Regions from separate parts of the Sinomonas terrae genome, predicted to be linked through region 3. Evidence: riboswitches for the same ligand, from Rfam matches in the RefSeq annotation. Region 3 holds a riboswitch; each other region holds the start of a gene.
What was found. A riboswitch is a leader RNA that binds a small molecule or an ion and turns the genes downstream of it on or off. The one in region 3 is predicted to bind S-adenosylmethionine.
Positions count from the first base shown of each region.

Region 1: linked by a shared signal. The riboswitch ahead of L0M17_RS00190 (MFS transporter) and the one ahead of L0M17_RS02845 (DUF1737 domain-containing protein) in region 3 are both predicted to bind S-adenosylmethionine.
Region 2: linked by a shared signal. The riboswitch ahead of L0M17_RS06850 (aminotransferase class V-fold PLP-dependent enzyme) and the one ahead of L0M17_RS02845 (DUF1737 domain-containing protein) in region 3 are both predicted to bind S-adenosylmethionine.
Region 4: linked by a shared signal. The riboswitch ahead of sfnG (dimethylsulfone monooxygenase SfnG) and the one ahead of L0M17_RS02845 (DUF1737 domain-containing protein) in region 3 are both predicted to bind S-adenosylmethionine.

Region 1 is NZ_JAKZBV010000001.1:41,649-46,343, forward strand. It holds gene L0M17_RS00180 (SDR family oxidoreductase) at 1-908, shown strand, start outside; gene L0M17_RS00185 (sulfatase family protein) at 905-2,368, shown strand; SAM riboswitch class IV at 2,865-2,979, shown strand; gene L0M17_RS00190 (MFS transporter) at 3,016-4,338, shown strand; gene L0M17_RS00195 (LLM class flavin-dependent oxidoreductase) at 4,335-4,695, shown strand, end outside.
Region 2 is NZ_JAKZBV010000001.1:1,475,592-1,480,286, forward strand. It holds gene L0M17_RS06845 (class I SAM-dependent methyltransferase) at 1-384, opposite strand, end outside; gene L0M17_RS06850 (aminotransferase class V-fold PLP-dependent enzyme) at 472-1,932, opposite strand; SAM riboswitch class IV at 1,966-2,078, opposite strand; gene hisN (histidinol-phosphatase) at 2,197-3,015, opposite strand; gene rsgA (ribosome small subunit-dependent GTPase A) at 3,065-4,213, opposite strand; gene aroA (3-phosphoshikimate 1-carboxyvinyltransferase) at 4,218-4,695, opposite strand, start outside.
Region 3 is NZ_JAKZBV010000001.1:604,557-609,251, reverse strand. It holds gene L0M17_RS02860 (acyl-CoA thioesterase) at 1-625, shown strand, start outside; gene L0M17_RS02855 (ABC transporter permease) at 642-1,403, opposite strand; gene L0M17_RS02850 (ABC transporter ATP-binding protein) at 1,396-2,175, opposite strand; SAM riboswitch class IV at 2,379-2,518, shown strand; gene L0M17_RS02845 (DUF1737 domain-containing protein) at 2,528-2,866, shown strand; gene L0M17_RS02840 (rhodanese-like domain-containing protein) at 2,863-3,279, shown strand; gene L0M17_RS02835 (O-succinylhomoserine sulfhydrylase) at 3,283-4,485, shown strand; gene L0M17_RS02830 (SRPBCC family protein) at 4,488-4,695, shown strand, end outside.
Region 4 is NZ_JAKZBV010000001.1:4,010,559-4,015,253, forward strand. It holds SAM riboswitch class I at 1,315-1,425, shown strand; gene sfnG (dimethylsulfone monooxygenase SfnG) at 1,468-2,679, shown strand; gene L0M17_RS18550 (O-acetylhomoserine aminocarboxypropyltransferase/cysteine synthase family protein) at 2,679-4,070, shown strand; gene L0M17_RS18555 (CoA-binding protein) at 4,067-4,567, shown strand; gene L0M17_RS18560 (glycoside hydrolase family 6 protein) at 4,653-4,695, opposite strand, start outside.

The DNA of each region.
Region 1 (4,695 bases), 560 kb from region 3:
TCGAAAGGATGCTCGCAAACGCGGGAGCGCCCCACCAGGAGCGGGTCGCATATCTCACGGCGGACCTCAGGGCTGGCGGCGGCTGGGGCGAGGCCGCACGGGGGGCTGACTATGTGCTCCACGTCGCCTCTCCCTTCCCGAGCAGGCAGCCGAGGGACGAGAACGAGCTGATCGGACCTGCGCGCGACGGCGCGGGACGGGTTCTGCGGGCCGCGCGCGACGCCGGTGTGCAGCGCGTCGTGCTCACGTCGTCGTTCGCCGCGGTGGGCTACGGGCACCTCGACAGGCAGCACGTCTTTGACGAGAACGACTGGACGGACCCGAGCGCTCGCGGGATCAGCCCGTACGTCAAGTCGAAGACGATCGCCGAGCGGGCCGCGTGGGACTTCGTCGAACGCGAGGGCGGGATCGAACTCGCCGTCGTGAACCCGGTCGGGATCCTTGGGCCCGTCCTCGGCCCCCACCTATCGAGCTCCATCCGGATCATCTCGACTCTCCTGAGCGGCCAGCTCCCCGCCGCTCCGCCCATGTGGCTGAACATCGTCGACGTACGCGACGTCGCCGACCTCCACCTTCGGGCGATGACGGATCCCGAAGCTGCCGGCCAGCGCTTCCTCGCCGTCGCGGGTGAGCCGATCTCCTTCCACGAGATCGCGCTCACGTTGCGGGAGGCCCTCGGTCCGGCGGCCTCGAAGGTGACCACCCGCACGGCGCCGGCCTGGGTGTTCAAGGCGCTCGCCGTCGTCGTGCCTCCCGTTCGGGAGATTTCAGCGCAGCTCAACGTGGTTCGGGCTGCGAGCAATGAGAAGGCGCGCCGTGTGCTCGGCTGGGAACCGCGCTCGAACGAGGAGGCGGCCGTCGCGTGCGCGGAGAGCCTCCTGCGGCAGGGAATCGTCCGCACGCGATGAGCGAATCCGTGGACCGCCCGAACCTGCTCTTCATCCTCTCCGACGACCATGCTCCGCATGCCATCTCCGCCTACGGGAGCAGGGTCAACACGACGCCGGCCATCGATCGGATCGGCAGGGAGGGCGCGCTCCTCGGCTCGGTCTACTGCACGAATGCGATCTGCAGTCCCTCGCGCGCCACGATCCTCACGGGGACGTACAGCCACATCAATGGGGTGCCTGGGATCTTCGCGGAATTCGATTACCGAGTGCCCACGTTCGTCGACGTCCTCCACGATTCCGGGTATGCGACGGCGCTCTATGGCAAGTGGCATCTCGGGGAGTCCTCCGGCGCTCGGCCACGGGGTTTCGACGACTGGCTCGTCTTCCCCGGCCAGGGGGAGTACCTCGACCCCGTCATGATCGGGCCCGACGGCGAACGGCGGTTCACCGGGTACGCGACCGATCTCGTGACGGACCTCGCGCTCGACTGGCTCATCAACCGTGATCCGGGGCGCCCCTTCGCGCTCATGGTGCACCACAAGGCGCCCCACCGGCCCTGGATCCCGGACGAGCGGCACCGTGACCTGTTCCCGGTCGGCTCGATACCCGAGCCGGAGACGTTCGACGACGACCACGCGACCTTGGCGGAATGCGTTCGGTCTGTGCGGATGAGCATCGCCGACGATCTCACCGAGGAGGACGTCAAGGAGCCGACGCCGCCGGAGTTAGAGGGACCGGAGCACAGCGGGGAGCGGGCGCGGTGGAAGTACCAGCGGTACATGCGGGACTACCTCCAGTGCGTCCAGGCGCTCGACGACGGCGTCGGCCGCCTGCTCGAATACCTCGACGCACAGGGGCTCGCCGAGGACACGATCGTGGTGTACTGCTCGGATCAGGGCTTTTTCCTGGGCGACCACGGCTGGTTCGACAAGCGACTCATGTTCGAGCAGTCCCTCCAGATGCCTCTGCTCATGCGGTGGCCTGCCGAGATTCCGGCGGGGAGCAGGTGCGACGCGATCATCACGAACGCCGACTTCGCCGCGACGTTCCTCGACTTCTGCGGCCTCGATCCCGGCTCTGCCCTGCCCACTGCGCAGGGGCGCTCGTTCCGCCCGCTCCTGCGAGGCGAGCACGTGCCGGACTGGCCGGAGTCCATGTACTACCGCTACTGGGAGCATCGCGACCCGAGCCATCACGTCCCCGCGCACTACGGCGTCCGAACGCGCACGCACAAGCTGATCCACTACTACTGTGACGGCTTGGGCGTGCCGGGCGCCTCGCTCGAGCGGGAGCCGAGCGAGTGGGAGCTCTTCGACCTCGAGGCCGACCCTCACGAGCTCGTCAACGTGATCGCGGACCCGAGCAACGCGTCGGTGCTCGCGGAGCTCCGGGATGAGCTCGACCGACTGCAGGAGTTCTACGGGGATAGGCCATATGAGGGGCCGGAGACACCCAACCCAAAGTGGGGCGGCGCGTAAAAGCTCACCCCACCCCCGCCCCCGCTCTATCCGTTTCGGGTACGCCAACTCCCGCCCCTGGTCGTTTCGGGTACGCCAACTCGCGCCCGTGGTCGTTTCGGGTACGCCAACTCGCGCCCGTGGTCGTTTCGGGTACGCCAACTCCCGCCCCTGGTCGTTTCGGTACGCCAACTCCCGCCCGTGGTCGTTTCGGGTACGCCAACTCCCCATCTCGAAGGGCGAGGACGACGACGAAGCTCGCCACCCGTCGTCGTCGGTCCCCTCGATTTCAGGTAGGCGCAACCGAAAGGGGCGTGAGAAGGATTAGCTGTTCCCGAAAGGCCAAATGAGGGGAGTTGGCGCTCCCGAAAGGACCAAACGAGGGGGATATCTGTACCCGAAACGGCAAAAGAGGGGTGGTTTCTGTACCCGAAACGGGAGGGGGTGGGGGCGAGTGTGAAGCGCCGTTACATGGCAGTTGCCGCGGTTAACCGGTTTCTAGAAAACTGGCATCCAGAATCAAGAGTTCCGGTGACAAGCCCTGGCTGATCGGACGGCAACCCTCCTGCTGTAGTGGGGTGCTCCAGGTGAGGATTCGACGATGCCGGGTTCCGGCGTCGTAAGTATGGCGCCTGCGAGCCGCGGTGCCGCGACCGAGAAAGACCACCATGGCTACTCTGCTCCAGAGCGGGACCGTCCAGCTCGGCGAGACCCTGCGCGCCAAGCGGCGCGTCCTCTCCTCCGCATTCGTCGGGACCACGATCGAGTGGTACGACTTCTACCTCTACGGCACGGCGTCCGCACTCGTCTTCGGAAAGCAGTTCTTCCCGGGCGTGTCACCCGTCGTCGGCATCCTTGCCTCGTTCGCGACCTACGCCGTCGGCTTCATCGCCCGGCCGCTCGGCGGCGTCATCTCCGGCCACCTCGGCGACCGCATCGGGCGGAAGGCGCTGCTCGTGTGGTCGCTCCTCATCATGGGCGCGTCGTCGTTCTTCATCGGCCTCCTGCCGAACTACTCGGCCATCGGCCTGCTCGCCGTGGTCGGTCTCGTCACGCTCCGCCTCATCCAAGGCCTCTCCGCGGGAGCTGAGTGGGGTGGCTCCGCCCTCCTCTCGGTCGAGCACGCGCCGCCGGCCCGGCGCGGCCTCTTCGGATCGTTCACCCAAGTGGGTTCGGCGGCAGGGATGCTGCTCGCGACGGCGACCTTCGCCGTCATCCAAGGCGTGCTGACGTCCGAGCAGTTCCAGGCGTTCGGCTGGCGCATCCCGTTCCTGCTCTCCGGCGTGCTGGTGGCGATCGGGCTGTGGATCCGTCTCGGCGTCAAGGACGCGGAGGAGTTCACCGAGCTCCGCGAGAAGGAGCGCGTCGCGGAACACCCGGTCCGGCGGGCTCTGCGCGAGCATCCGCGTGGCATTTTCGTGACGATCGGCCTGCGCCTCGTCCAGCCCGCGCTCTACAGCCTCCTCACCGTCTACATGCTGGGCTACCTCAAGACCCGGCGCGGCGACACCGGCGAGGCCCTGACGGCCGTGCTCATCGTCTCCGCGGTCGGCCTCATCTCTGGACCGTTCTGGGGGTGGCTCTCCGACCGCATCGGCCGGCGCGGCATGGCTGTGGCGAGCGCGATCAGTATCGCCGTCTTCATCTGGCCGTTCTTCTGGTTCCTCGACCACGGCTCCCTCGCACTCCTCCCCATCGTGCTGCTGCTGCCCATGAACGTGCTGCATGACGCAATCTACGGACCGCAGGCGGCGTGGTTCGCCGAGCAGTTCCCGGTCGATCTCCGCTACAGCGGCGTCTCCTTCGGCTATCAGGCCGGCACGGTCCTCTCGGGCGGGATCACGCCGTTCGTCGCGGCGGCGCTGCTCGAGGCCGGAGGCGGCCAGCCGTGGCTCATCTGCGGCTTCTTCGTCCTGCTCGCGGCGCTCTCGACCGTTGCCGCGCTCGCTGCCAAGGACCCGGTTCGGACCGCTCGAAAGGAACTCCAGTGACCAAGCCCCTGCTCCTCAACGCCTTCGAGATGCTCGTGCCGGTGCACCAGTCGCCCGGGCTCTGGCGCCATCCCGACTCGCAGGCCAGCCGGTTCGCCGAACTCGGCTACTGGACGGACCTCGCTCGCACCCTCGAGGCCGGTGGGTTCCATGGCATCTTCTTCGCCGACGTGCTCGGCCAGTACGACGTCTATGGCGGCAGCGCCGACGAGGCCGTGCGCGGCGGAGTGCAGTATCCGACCCTGGACCCCCTGCTCATCGTCTCGGCGCTCGCCGCCGCAACGGAGCGGCTCGGCTTCGGTGTGACGGCCTCGGTCACGTACGAGCAGCCGTATCTCCTCGCCCGCAAGTTCGGCA
Region 2 (4,695 bases), 870 kb from region 3:
TTCGCGCGTTGCCGCCGGAGCATCGAACCAGTGCCATGCCTGCGCGGCAACCACAAGGTCAGCCGAGGCATCCGGCAGGCCGGTGGCCTCGGCTGTGCCGACGACGGCCTGGACTCCCGGATGCAGGCGGCGCAGTTCGCCGAGCATGTCCGGGCTCGGATCCACGGCGGTCACCGCGAGTCCGCGGGCTGAGAGCAGGCCCGAGAGCTTGCCGGTGCCTGCGCCGAGGTCGACGGCGGTGCGAGCGCCGGGTGGCACGAGCCAGTCAACGGCGTCGTCTGGGTAGCCTGGCCGGACCTTCTCGTAGTGTTCCCCGCCGGCCATGAACGCTTCTGCGAGCTCGCGCCGTCGTCGATCGTCGAACTTGGGTCCGCCCCGAGCCATGCCTTCTTCCTCCCGGAGATCCGAATGCTCCGCAGAGGAATCTACCCGCGGGAAACGCCTAGCCGCACGTCGGCGTAGGGGACGTTCTCAGTCCTCGACCGAGCACGGGGCGGCGCCTGCAGTCCCGGGGGTGTTGGGCGCCCATGCGGGGAATGGACGCGAATCGGGCACTGGGACCCAGCGGCCGACGTCGACCGCGTAGTCGAGACCCAAGCCGCGCTCCACAAGCCCACGCACACCGGTGACAAGCCTTTCGACATCCTCGAGCCGGGAGCCAAGACCGAAGCTTGCACGGAGGGAACCTGAAGCAAGACCGAGGCGGCGCAGGGCTGGATGCGCGCAGAAGCGCCCGTCGCGGATGCCCACGCCATGCTCGGCGGAGAGATAGGCGGCCGTCAGTCCGGCGTCGTGGCCTTCGACTGAGAAGTTGACGATGCCGACTGCCCCGCGCGACGCCGCGCTGACGCCGAGGTCTGAGTCCTCGAAGAGACGGTGCACCGTGACCCCCTCGATCTCGCTGAGCCCCGCCACGAGGGCGTCACGGAGCTGCTGCTCGTGTCGGTACCAGGACTTCACATCGAGGCCCTCGATGATCTGTGCAGCCTTCGCGAGGGCCGCGGCTCCGACCACGTTGGGGGACCCGGCCTCGTGCCTTGCAGGGCCCTCCGCCCAGGCCACTGAATCCAGACGGACCTCGCGAACGGCGCCGCCCCCCGCAAGGTAGGGGCGTCCGTTGTCGAGCCAATCGCGGCGGCCCACGAGGACGCCCGCGCCGAAGGGCGCGTAGAGCTTGTGACCGGAGAATGCGAGATAGTCGATGTCCGCAGCAGCGATGTCGATGCGGCGGTGGGGCGCGAGCTGCGCTGCGTCGACCAGGATGCGGGCGCCGTGTTCATGGGCGAGCGCCGCAAGCTCGGCGATCGGCAGGATCTCGCCGGTGATGTTGGAGGCTCCCGTCACAGCGACCAGACTGATCTCACTAGCCTTGAGCCACGCTTTCACGCGCTCGAGCGTCTCCGCGAGCGTGCGGGCGGCGACGACACTCCGGTGGGGCCGCCCCTGCCACGGTAGGAGGTTCGCGTGGTGCTCGATGTCGAGGTAGAGGACATCGCCCGCGGCGGGAAGGCAGCCGGCGAGGAGATTGAGCGAGTCAGTGGTGTTGCGGGTGAAGATGACCTCGTCGTCCGGCCGGCCGCCCACGAACTCACGGACGATCCTTCGTGCGTTCTCATAGACCGAGGTGCTGACCTGGGACGCGTAGCCAGCGCCGCGGTGAACGCTCGCGTAGAACGGGAGCACCTCGTTGAGGTGCGCCGCGACCTCGGCGAGGGCCGGGGCCGATGCCGCGTAGTCGAGGTTCACATACCGCGTACTCCCGCCTCCTACAAGGGGAGTGAGGAGTTCCGCGCCGACGACCTCGGCGAGCGGGTTGCGGAGGTCCACATCCCCATGGGCTGCCGCGGGCGCAGGGGATCCTGCGGGAATGATGGCGTTTGCGGGAAGGACCGGGTTTGCGGGGGACGGAGAAGCGACGGTGGGTGTGCTCATGGTGCACCTCAGGGTCGGGGCCCCGCCTCGCGGGGGCCGCGCTTGCCAAGTCCGCTCCGGACTGGCCTGGTCGTCACCCGGGGCACCCCGCCGCGTCGGAGGGTTGCCGGCCAGCAAGCCGGGGCTTCGCGCTGGCACTCGTGACCTGACCACGAGACTAGAGGACGACGGCGCGCTGCTCCAGCCCGTCGTCGCGTGTTACAGCGAGTTAAGACTCCGCTGCTCGGCGAGCCCGCGATGGCTCAGCACTGAGGAGTCGGGCCCTCAGGAGCTGAGGAGGTCATCGTGCTCCGGGTTGAGGCGGCGCAGCGCGTCCGAATGCAGGATCCCATTTGTCGCGAGGGCACTGCTGCCCCAAGGCCCCTCGACGCCCTCGAGCGACGTGAAGTGTCCGCCCGCCTCCGTGACGATCGGCACAAGGGCGGCCATGTCGTAGAGCGCGAGTTCGGGTTCGGTAGCAATGTCCACCGCCCCTTCAGCAACGAGGCAGTACGACCAGAAGTCGCCGTAGGCGCGCGTCCGCCACACATCCTCCGTGAGGGTGAGGAAATTGCCCAGGCTTCCACGTTCGCGCCAGCCGGACAGGCTTGAGTAGGAGAGCGAAGCGTCTTCGATGCGGGCCACGTCCGAAACCTTGAGCCGGGTCGCCGCGGCGAGGGAACGGCCCGTGTACGCGCCGGCGCCCTTCGCCGCCCACCACCTGCGGCCGAGCGCAGGGGCGCTGACGACGCCGACCACAATCTCATCGCCGTCAGCAAGAGCGATCAGCGTGGCCCAGACGGGCACCCCTCGCACGAAGTTCTTCGTCCCGTCGATGGGGTCGATGATCCAGCGGCGGGCTCCATGGCCGGTTGTGCCGAACTCCTCGCCGATCACTGCGTCGCGCGGGCGTGACCGTGCGAGCTGCCCACGGATCGCTTCCTCCGCCGCTCGGTCTGCATCCGTGACGGGCGTGAGGTCCGGCTTGGTCTCGACTTTCAGGTCGAGGGCTTTGAACCGGTCCATCGTCTGGGCATCGACTGAATCGGCGAGTACGTGGGCCAGACGGAGATCGTCGGTGTAGCCTTCGGCGGCAAGGGTCATGGGATCCACGCTATCGCCTCACGCACCCGCCAAGTGGGAGGCACCGGGCTCAGAGTGTGCCGAGCTCCTTGGCGTCAGCGGCCTCGTCCCGAGGACTCGCTCCCAGCAGGCGCCGGAACGACGCGAGGCGTGCCGGTCCCTGTGCACCTGCGTTTCCTCCCGCAACCCATCCATCCAAGCCGCACTCGACAGCATTGGCATCGTGGCGGCAGCCGCGTGCGCAGTCTTCGGTTCCGGGTTCGAGGTCGGGGAAGGCATGCAGGATCCGATCGGGATCGACATGCGCCAGCCCGAAGGAGCGGATGCCCGGCGTGTCGATGATCCAGCTCCCCGGCGGCGCTCCTTCGAGCCGGAGCGCCAATGCCGACGACGACGTGTGCCGCCCTCTGCCCGTCACAGCGTTGACACCGCCCGTGGCGCGGCTCGCCCCTGTGAGCGCGTTGACCATGGTCGACTTGCCGACGCCCGAGTGCCCGAGCAGCACCGTAACCTTGCCGTCGAGCTCTTCCCGCAGTCGCGCGACAGCGTCATCGTCAAGCCGCACACCACGCACCTTCGGCTCACCGGCGTCCTGAACTTCGCCGTCGTCGCCTGCAGCGTCGTCCTCGGCAGGTTCAGGCTCTTCCGGCTCTTCGGCCGTGCGGCTAACGACGACGGAGAGCGGCAGGAGATCGTAGGTCGCCAGCAGCGGGGCCGGGTCCCGGAGGTCCGCTTTCGTGACGAGGAGGAGGGGTTCGATTCCGGCGTCGTACGCGGCGACGAGGGCTCGGTCGATGAATCCGGTGCGCGGCTCCGGATTGGCCGCTGCTACGACGATGACGAGTTGGTCCGCGTTGGCGACGACGACACGCTCGACTGGATCGTCGTCGTCCGCGCTTCGCCGGAGGACGGTGCGGCGATCCTGGACGCGCACGAGACGCGCGAGAGTGTCCGGACGCCCGCTCACGTCGCCGACGAGTCCCACGAAGTCGCCGGGGACGACGGCGGTGCGGCGCAGTTCGCGAGCCCGGGCCGCGATCACGATCCGTTCGTCGGGCATGTCCTCGTCGACCACCGCTGTGTAGCGGCCCCGGTCGACGGTGATGATGCGGCCGGTCACTGCATCGTCGTGGCTCGGCCGGTCCTTCGTCCGAGGGCGGCTACCGCGCTTGTTGGGACGGATGCGGACATCGCTCTCGTCCCACTCCCGGGCAGGCATCGGGTTAGGGCGCCTTGACCGTCTCGCCAGGGGCCGGAGCGTCACCCGAAGGCTCCTGCTCCCCGGTGCCCTGACCGAGCATGCGCGCCCACATCTGCGGGAACTCTGGCATCGTCTTGGACGTCGTCCCGATGTCCTCGACCTCGACGCCTTCGACAGCGAGACCCCACACGGCGCCCGCAGTCGCCATGCGGTGGTCGGCGTAGCTCCGCACCACGCCCCCATGGAGCCGGGCTGGGCGGATGACGAGGCCGTCGGCCGTCTCTTCGGCGTCGCCCCCGAGTCGGACGATTTCGGCAACGAGAGCAGCAAGCCGATCCGTCTCATGCCCGCGGAGGTGCGCGATGCCGGTGAGCCTGGACGGTGTCTCGGCGAGGGCACACAACGCGGCGACGGTCGGCGCGAGTTCGCTCGTCTCGGCGAGTTCCGCGCCCGTGATGTGTTCCCCGCCGCGCACCGTGAGCGTGCCGTCGTCGAGCTGC
Region 3 (4,695 bases):
TGACGGGAAGCCTGTCGAGGTGCCGAAGTTCGTGCCGAGCACGGACGCGGAGCGGGAGGCCGAGGCGCACGCGGTCGCTCGGATCGAGGTCCGCGACGAGATCGTCGAATCAATGGGCCGCCAGGTGTACACGGAGGCGGGCACGGCGGAGCGCGTGGTCCTGCGCTTCCTCGCTGCTCCGACCGACGTCAACTGGGGCGGCAAGGTCCACGGCGGCACCGTCATGAAGTGGATCGACGAGGCCGCGTACGTGTGCTCGGCGCGGTATTCCGGCCAAGACACGGTGGCAGTGTTCTCGGGCGGTGTCCGGTTCTACCGGCCCCTGCTCATCGGCGACGTGGTCGAGGTCGAGGCGCGTCTCGTCTACACCGGCAACAAGGGCATGCACATTGCTGTCCACGTCCGGTCAGGCAGCCCCAAGGGAGGCGAGCTGCACCTCACGACGTACTGCCTCACCGTCATGGTGGCGCGCGACGAGAACGGCACCGCCCGGTCAGTCAGGCCCTGGGTGCCGGTCTCGGACGAGGACCGGCGGCTGTGGGCGCATGCCCGCGAGCTCCTCGAGATCCGAGGCCGGGCCCCGGGGAACCGCCTTCCGAACCACCTGCTGGAGACCGGATCCTGAAGACCTCGAGCCAGACCTACTGCGGCTCCCAGCGAAACCACCGGATGCCGATGCCCGCGAAGACCACGATGTAGCCGATGGAGGCGATGATGCCGTCCGTCTGGTCGGCGCCCCACGCCGACGTGTTCAGGACCGCCGAGAACAGGTTGATGAGGGCACCGACCGGCGTCCACGAGGCGAAGTTCTTGAAGTCGTCGCCGAGGATGCCGGTCGAGCCGAGAATGCCGGTGAGGATCAGCAGGATGAACAGGACCCTGCCGACCGCGTTGACCGCCGTCGCGTTCTTCACGAGCCCCACGAGCGCCTGCCCGATGCTGAGGAAGACGACGGCGCCCAGCAGCGAGACAGCGAACATGAGCAGGTAGACGCCGAACGAAAACGTCGTGCTGTGCATGATGCTGCCGACGATCATGACGATCACGGAGACGATCAGGTTTGCCGCGAGCTGCACTGCGAGGCGGCTTGCCATGATGGCCCACGTCGGAGTCGGCGTCACCCGAAGCCGCTGGAAGACGCCTGCCTCCCGGTCGCGCGCCACGGTGATCGAGTAGCCGATGAGCGCCGAGGACAGCAGCCCGTAGGTGAGCGCCATGCCGATGAGGAAGCCCGGATTTCCGAGCCTCCCGCCGCGGTTGGTCACGATGAGGATGAGGATCGGGACGGCGAGGTTGAGGACGAAGGCCTGCCTGCTGCGGAGCAGGACGGTGGCGTCCGCACGAAGGAGCGAGCGCAGGGTCAGCCCGATTGGCGGGACGACGGGGGCGATGGTCTCAGTCACGGATGGCACTTCCTGTCAGCCCGATGAAGACATCTTCGAGGGTCACGTCGCCGTGGGCGACGGCGAGCACGCGCGGATCGTCGCGGTGCATGGCGACGAGCTCCTTCGGGGCGCCCAGGGCTTGGAGCCGACCGTGGTCGATGATGGCGACCCGGTCGCAGACCGCCTGGGCCTCCTCCATGGAATGAGTCGTGAGGAGGATGCTTCCGCCTCTCTGCCGCGAGCCCTCGATGCGGTCCCAGAGCTGGCGGCGGGACTGCGGGTCGAGGCCTGCGGTCGGCTCGTCGAGGAGCAGGATCGAGGGATTGTGGATCGTGGCGACCATGAGCGAGAAACGCTGCTGCTGCCCACCCGAGAGCTTCTTGAACGGCTTCGTGATCTCCTGCTGGAGCCCGACGTCCGCCAGCCGTTCCCTGATCTGCCGCTGCGGGAGGTCAAGCCCGTAGAGCCCAGCGTACAGGCGCGCAATCTGCTCGATCGTGAGCTCGGACTGGAAGCTCGAAGCTTGGAGCTGCACGCCGAGCTTCGCCTTGACGGCGAGCGGAGCGTGAACGGTCTCGACGCCATCGATCACAACCCGTCCGGAGTAGGGCTTGCGCAGGCCCTCGATGACGCTCAGCGTCGTCGTCTTTCCCGCCCCGTTCGGGCCGAGGAGCCCGAAGATCTCACCCCGCAGAATGGAAAAGCCGAGTCCGTCCACTGCGGTCTGCTGACCGTAGCGGACAACGAGATCCTGCACCTCGAGAACTGTGGGCCGCTCTGCCTCACTCACCCGGGCTACCTCCGCGTCGTGTTATTCAGTTCCTCCACCATGAGCATAGGTCTCCGGCGGCTGCAGGGAAGCGTTCCGCTCGTGCCCCCGGCCTTCTCACAGGAGAAAGCTAGAAACGGCTCGGCGCGCGTGTTTCGCGGTGTTGCCAATCGTTACCGGCTCGCCGTGGCTGGCCCCGTGGTCGCGTGCTACTTTCAAGCCAGAGTAACGAGCGCCAGCGCGCGACGGCGGGGCCTCCCCGCGCGGTCGCACTGCCCTGACTTGCTGGCCGGCAACCCTCCATCCGGCGGGGTGCCTCAGGTGACGACTCGGCAATTCGACCATCGATACGCAAGCCAGAAGGAGCCCGCCCATGTCCAACACTGCCACAGAGACGGGAGAGGCGGCCGCCACACCGCTCAACGATCCCGCCGCACCGGCGAGCGCCTCCGAGGAGCGCCTCGCCTACCGTCTGCTCACCGGTCCGGACACTCGCGAGTTCTGCGCCCGGATCTCCCAAGCCCTTGCCGAGGGCTACGTGCTCCACGGGAGCCCTGCCGCCACCTTCAACGGCACGGACGTGATCGTCGCCCAGGCCATCATCCTCCCCCACGCCGTCGCCCGGGCGGACGCGGCCGTGGCCTCCGCCGTCGACGAGCTCGCAGAGGGAATCACCAGCGAGGGCGAGTACGACGGGGAGGGCCACGCATGAGCCTCTATGAAGGTGACCTCACGCCGGAGCAGGCCTGGGACAAGCTGAAGTCGGGCTCCGCCGTCCTCGTCGATGTGCGCACCGAGGAAGAGTGGGCGCACATCGGGATCCCCGACACGCGCCAGACGGACAACGACCCGCTGTTCATCCCGTGGGTCTTCTCGGGCGGCATTCCGAACCCGGACTTCGTCATCGAACTCGAGCTCCAAGGCCCGGAGAACCGCGAGACTGAGCTGCTCTTCCTGTGCCGCTCGGGCCAGCGCTCCGCTGCGGCGGCGGCCGCCGCGACGAACCTCGGCTTCAGGGCGTACAACGTGCTCGAGGGCTTCGAGGGCGTGCCCGGGCCCGATGGGCAGCGGAACGTGAACGGATGGAAGAACCGGGGCCTCCCCACGAACGTAGGACAAGAGTAGTCAGTGACCTTCAACATCGACGCCGCGAGCTGGAGCGAAGACACCCAGGCTGTGCGCGGCGGGCTTGACCGCAGCAATTTTCAGGAAACTTCAGAGGCCCTGTTCCTCAACTCCGGCTTCGTATACGAGTCGGCGGAGGCAGCCGAGAGGGCGTTCACCGGCGAGGACGAGCGCTTCGTCTACTCCCGCTACGGCAATCCGACCGTGGCCACGTTCCAAGAGCGGCTTCGGCTCCTCGAGGGCACCGAGGCGTGCTTCGCGACGGCCTCCGGCATGTCGGCCGTGTTCACCGCGCTCGGTGCGCTGCTCGGGGCTGGCGACAGGGTCGTCGCGGCCCGCAGCCTCTTCGGCTCGTGCTTCGTGATCCTCAACGAAATCCTCCCCCGCTGGGGCGTCGAGACCGTCTTCGTCGACGGCCCCGACGTCGACCAGTGGCGCGAGGCGCTTTCGGTACCGACAAAGGCGGTCTTCTTCGAGTCGCCGTCGAATCCGATGCAGGAGCTCGTGGACATCCAGACGGTTGCGGACCTTGCGCACGCGGCTGGGGCGACCGTCGTCGTCGACAATGTCTTCGCGACCCCGCTCCTGCAGCGGAGCCTCGACTTCGGCGCCGACGTCGTCGTGTACTCGGGCACGAAGCACATCGACGGTCAGGGTCGCGTGCTCGGAGGCGCGATCCTCGGGCCGAAGGACTACATCGAAGGCCCGGTCAAGCAGCTCATGCGGCACACGGGCCCAGCGCTCAGCCCGTTCAACGCGTGGGTCCTCACGAAGGGCCTCGAGACGATGGGCCTGCGGGTGCGGCACTCGTCGGCGAACGCGCTCGCGATCGCGGAGTGGCTCGAGGCGCAGCCGGAGGTCGGCTGGGTCAAGTACCCGCACCTCAAGTCGCACCCGCAGTACGAGCTCGCCCGCAAGCAGATGAGCGCGGGCGGCACCGTGCTGACGTTCGAGCTCAACGCGCCCGACGGCGGCGGCAAGGACGCCGCGTTCCGGTTCCTCAACGGGCTGCGGATCGTCGACATCTCGAACAACCTGGGCGACTCGAAGTCGCTCGTCACCCATCCGGCGACGACGACCCACCGGGCCATGGGTCCCGAGGGCCGCGCGGCGATCGGGCTGGGCGACGGCGTCCTGCGGCTCAGCGTGGGCCTCGAGGACGTCGGCGACCTCATCGGCGACCTCGAGCAGGCTCTCAAGGCCTGAGCGTGCCCGGGCGGCTGCGGCACTTCGAACTCCGGCTCGAGACGCCGCTGCCTGCCCCGGTCGCGTGGGCCCGGATCCTGGATCTCCGGGCCCACGACCGGCTCATCCCGTTCACGCATATCATCGAGGGCCTCGCCTCCGCGGACGAGTTGCAGCCAGGCCACCGATTCGTTGCGTGCACGCTGCTCACCCGTGTTGGCTTCCGCGGCC
Region 4 (4,695 bases), 3.4 Mb from region 3:
AGCTTGCACGGCACCCGACGCCTCGCCCAAAGCAAGCGGACGACGACGGGCGGGCACCGCCGTCGACCGCTCGTCCGGGCCGACCGCCGTCCTCCGCTCACGGCCGTCGCCCCCATCCCCTTGGCACCCAGGACGTCCGTTCCCGACCGGGATTGAAGCCCTTCATCGGCGCGCCCGCCCACGACGCGCCGACCGTGGCTGGATCGCGTCGTCGAAGCCGGCCGGAATCTGACGCCCACCCACCCGGACCCTGCGGAGGCGCACCCCGCGGAGGTGACGGCGCAAGCTTCCACGCCAGCCGCCGTCGTCCGCTCACCGCCGTCGACCCCACCCCCTTGGCACCCCGGCCCTCGTTCCCGACCGGGATTGAAGCCCTTCCTCGGCGCGCCCGCCCCCGACACGCCGACCCCGGCTCGATCGCGCCGTCGAAGCCGGTCGGAATCTGCGCCCGCCAGCCCGAACGCGGAGGCGCACCCTGCGAAGGTGACGGCGCAAGCTCCTACGCCAGCCCGTCGTCCGCTCACCGCCGTCGACCCCACCCCCTTGGCACCCCGGCCCTCGTTCTCGACCGGGATTGAAGCCCTTCCTCGGCGCGCCCGCCCCGACACGCCGACCCCGGCTCGATCGCGCCGTCGAAGCCGGTCGGAATCTGCGCCCGCCAGCCCGAACGCGGAGGCGCACCCTGCGAAGGTGACGGCGCAAGCTCCTACGCCAGCCCATCGTCGTCCGCTCACCGCCGTCGACCCCACCCCTTGGCACCCAGGCCGTCCGTTCCCGACCAGGATTGAAGCCCTTCCTCGGCGAGCCCGCCCCCGACACGCCGACCGTGGCTCGATTGCGCCGTCGAAGCCGGTCGGAATCTGACCCCGCCCACCCGAACCCTGCGGAGGCGCACCCTGCGAAGGTGACGGCGCAAGCTTGCAGGCGCACCCTGCGAAGGTGACGGCGCAAGCTTGCAGGCGCACCCTGCGGAGGTGACGGCGCAAGCTTGCAGGGGCACCCTGCGGAGGTGACGGCGCGAGCTGTAGGCCGGCCGGACGACGAGCGTCGGATTACGTCGACGAGCGGGGGATTACGTACGGGGCCCTGGCGACCAAGCGGACCCCGACGTCGGTGCTCCCCGCTGCCCGTTGGCGCCCCCCGGCCTCGGAGCCGCCCGGTCGGCCCCAGGCCCGCCCATCGAGGCCCCCGACGCCCAGCGGGGCTCCGCCCAGCGAGGCCCCTCCAACCGAAGAAGCTTCGGCGAATGCAAGTCGGCATCCTCTATGACGAAATAATTTGCACCGTTACGGCGCCCGCGAGCAGAATCACAGTGACCCATCCCGAGCGGCTGAGAGATCTGGATCTGTGACGCCGCAGCAACCCTGGCCAACCGTCGTCACCAAATCGACGAGCCAAAGGTGCTACCGCCAGAAGCGATGGTGAGTGTCCCCCGCTCGCGTCGCGCCCGAGTTAAGGAGCGCAGCCGTGTCCGACCACGTCATTGATTTCGAGACCCCCCTCAAGTTCGCGTACTGGGTGCCCAACGTCTCGGGAGGCCTTGTGGTCTCCACGATCGAACAGCGCACCAACTGGGAGTTCGACTACAACCGCACCCTCGCACGCATCGCCGAGAACGCGGGCTTCGAGTACGCCCTCACCCAGACCCGTTACGCCGCGAGCTACGGCGCGGACAAGCAGCACGAGGCCACGTCGTTCTCGCTTGCGCTCCTCGGCGCGACCGAGCGGCTCAAGGTCATCGCGGCCGTGCACCCCGGCATGTGGCACCCCGGCGTGCTCGCGAAGTTCATCATCACCGCAGACCACCTCTCGGGCGGCCGCGCGGCCGTGAACATCGTCTCGGGCTGGCTCAAGGACGAGTTCGTGAACTTCGGCCTCGAATGGCTCGAGCACGACGAGCGCTACGTCCGCACCGAGGAGTTCATCAACGTGCTCCGCGGCCTGTGGACCGAGCAGGGCTACTCGCAGTCGGGCAAGTACTACAACATCAACAACTTCACGCTGAACCCTGCGCCGGTGAGCGTTGAAGGTCGCCCGCACCCGGAGATCTTCTTCGGCGGCAACTCGACGGCGGCTCAGGCAGCAGCAGGCCGCACCGCCGACTGGTACTTCTCCAACGGCCGCGACATCGAGGGCTTCAAGGCCAACATCGCCGGCGTCCTCGCCGCCGCGGAGGAAGGCCGCAGGGCCCCCGCCGCCCCGCGGTTCGGCCTCAACGGCTTCGTGATCGCCCGCGACACGGAGAAGGAAGCCCACGAGACCCTCCGCGAGATCGTCGCGAAGGCGCACCGCCCCGCGGTCGAGGGCTTCGCCGCCGCCGTCAAGGAGGCCGGCCAGTCCACGAAGGACGGCAAGGGCATGTGGGAGGACTCGACGTTCGAGGACCTCGTCCAGTACAACGACGGCTTCCGCACGAAGCTCATCGGCACGCCCGAGCAGATCGCCGAGAGGATCGTCGAGTACAAGAAGATCGGTGTGAACCTGCTCCTCACGTGCTACCTGCACTTCCAGGAGGAGGTCGAGGCGTTCGGCCGGGACGTGCTCCCGATCGTGCGCGAGCTCGAGGCGGACCTCGCCCGCAAGAACGGCACGGAGCTCAACACCGAGCTCCTCCCCGTGACGAACTTCGACGCCGTGCGGGAGCTCACCGGTTCGAACCTCGCCGGAGCAGGCGCCTGATGGCCGAGCGTCAATTCGGCTTCCGCACCCGGGCCCTGCACGCCGGCGGAACGCCGGACGCGGAGCACGGGGCGCGGGCGGTCCCGATCTACCAGTCGACGTCGTTCGTCTTCAAGGACACCGACGACGCCGCGAACCTCTTCGCGCTGCAGAAGTACGGCAACATCTACTCGCGCATCGGCAACCCCACCGTCGCTGCCTTCGAGGAGCGCGTCGCGTCCCTCGAGGGCGGCATCGGCGCGGTCGCGACGTCGTCGGGCATGGCCGCCGAGTTCATCACGTTCGCCGCGCTCGCCCAGGCGGGCGACCACATCGTGGCGTCGTCGAAGCTCTACGGCGGCACGATCACGCAGCTCGACGTGACCCTCCGGCGCTTCGGCGTCGACACAACGTTCGTGGACAGCACGGAGGCCGCGGACTTCAAGGCCGCGCTACGCGAGAACACGAAGGCGATCTACACGGAGATCGTCGCGAACCCGTCAGGCGACATCGCGGACCTTCCCGGGCTCGCCGCCGTCGCCCACGAGCACGGCATCCCCCTCGTGGTCGACTCGACGCTCACTCCCCCGTACCTCCTCCGGCCGATCGAACACGGCGCGGACATCGTGATCCACTCCGCGACCAAGTTCCTCGGCGGCCACGGCACCACTCTGGGCGGCGTCGTCGTCGAGAGCGGGACGTTCAACTGGGGCAACGGGAAGTTCCCCTCGATGACCGAGCCCGTGCCGAGCTACGGCAACGTCTCATGGTGGGGCAACTTCGGCGAGTACGGCTTCCTCACGAAGCTCCGCTCCGAGCAGCTCCGCGACATCGGGCCCTCGCTCCCCGCACAGTCGGCGTTCCAGCTCCTGCAGGGCGTCGAGACGCTCCCTCAGCGCATGGACGCGCACCTCGCGAACGCGCAGCGCGTCGCGGAATGGCTCGCCGCGGATCCTCGCGTCACGTACGTGAACTTCGCGGGCCTGCCGTCGCACCCGCAGCACGAGCGCGCGAAAGAGCTTCTGCCGCTCGGCGTCGGCTCCGTGTTCAGCTTCGGGGTCAAGGGCGGGCGCGCGGCCGGTGCCAAGTTCATCGAGGCGCTCCAGATCGCGAGCCACCTCGCGAACATCGGCGACGCGCGGACGCTCGTCCTTCACCCCGGTTCGACGACGCACCAGCAGCTCTCCTCAGAGCAGCTCGCCGCGGCGGGCGTGCCGGAGGACCTGATCCGGCTCTCGGTGGGGCTCGAGGACGTCGAGGACATCATCTGGGACCTCGACCAGGCCCTGGAGGCTTCGCAGATCGCCGGCTTGGAAGAAGAGTTCGCCGCCCCGACGTACGACGGCGAGGCCTGCTCCCTGCCCAGCGTCCAAGGCCGCGCCGTCGCCTCTTCGAAGGGAGCAGCGAAATGAGCACCGCCGTCAGCCAACGCACCTGGGTGGGGCCCACAGCGCCGGAGCGCCTGAGGATCCTGCGGGAGACGAAGGTCATAGCGATCGTCGGGGCCTCGGACAAGCCGAGCCGGGCGAGCTACTTCGTCGCGACGTACCTGCTCTCCTCGACCAAGTACCGCGTGTACTTCGTGAACCCGGTAGTGAAGACGATCCTCGGCCAGCCCGTCTACCCCTCGCTCGCCGAGCTCCCGGAGACCCCGGACCTCGTCGAGGTGTTCCGCAAGCACGACGACCTCCCCGGCGTCCTCGAGGAGGCCAAGTCTGTGGGCGCGAAGACGATCTGGCTCCAGCTCGGCTCGTGGCACGAAGGGGTCGCGGCGGACGCCGAGGCCGCGGGGATGAACGTGGTCATGGACCGCTGCGTCAAGATCGAGCACGCGCGCTTCCACGGCGGGCTGCACCTCGCGGGCTTCAACACAGGCGTCATCTCGAGCAAACGTCAGGTCCTCGCCTAGCCTTTCGCCGCGCACGACGGCGGCGCCGCACCCGGGAAGGGCGCGGCACCGCCGCTGGGAAGGTGCTGCCGGAAGCCGCGGGCGGCTACAGCGCGGGCACGGCCTTGCGCGCCAGCTCGAGGGCCTGC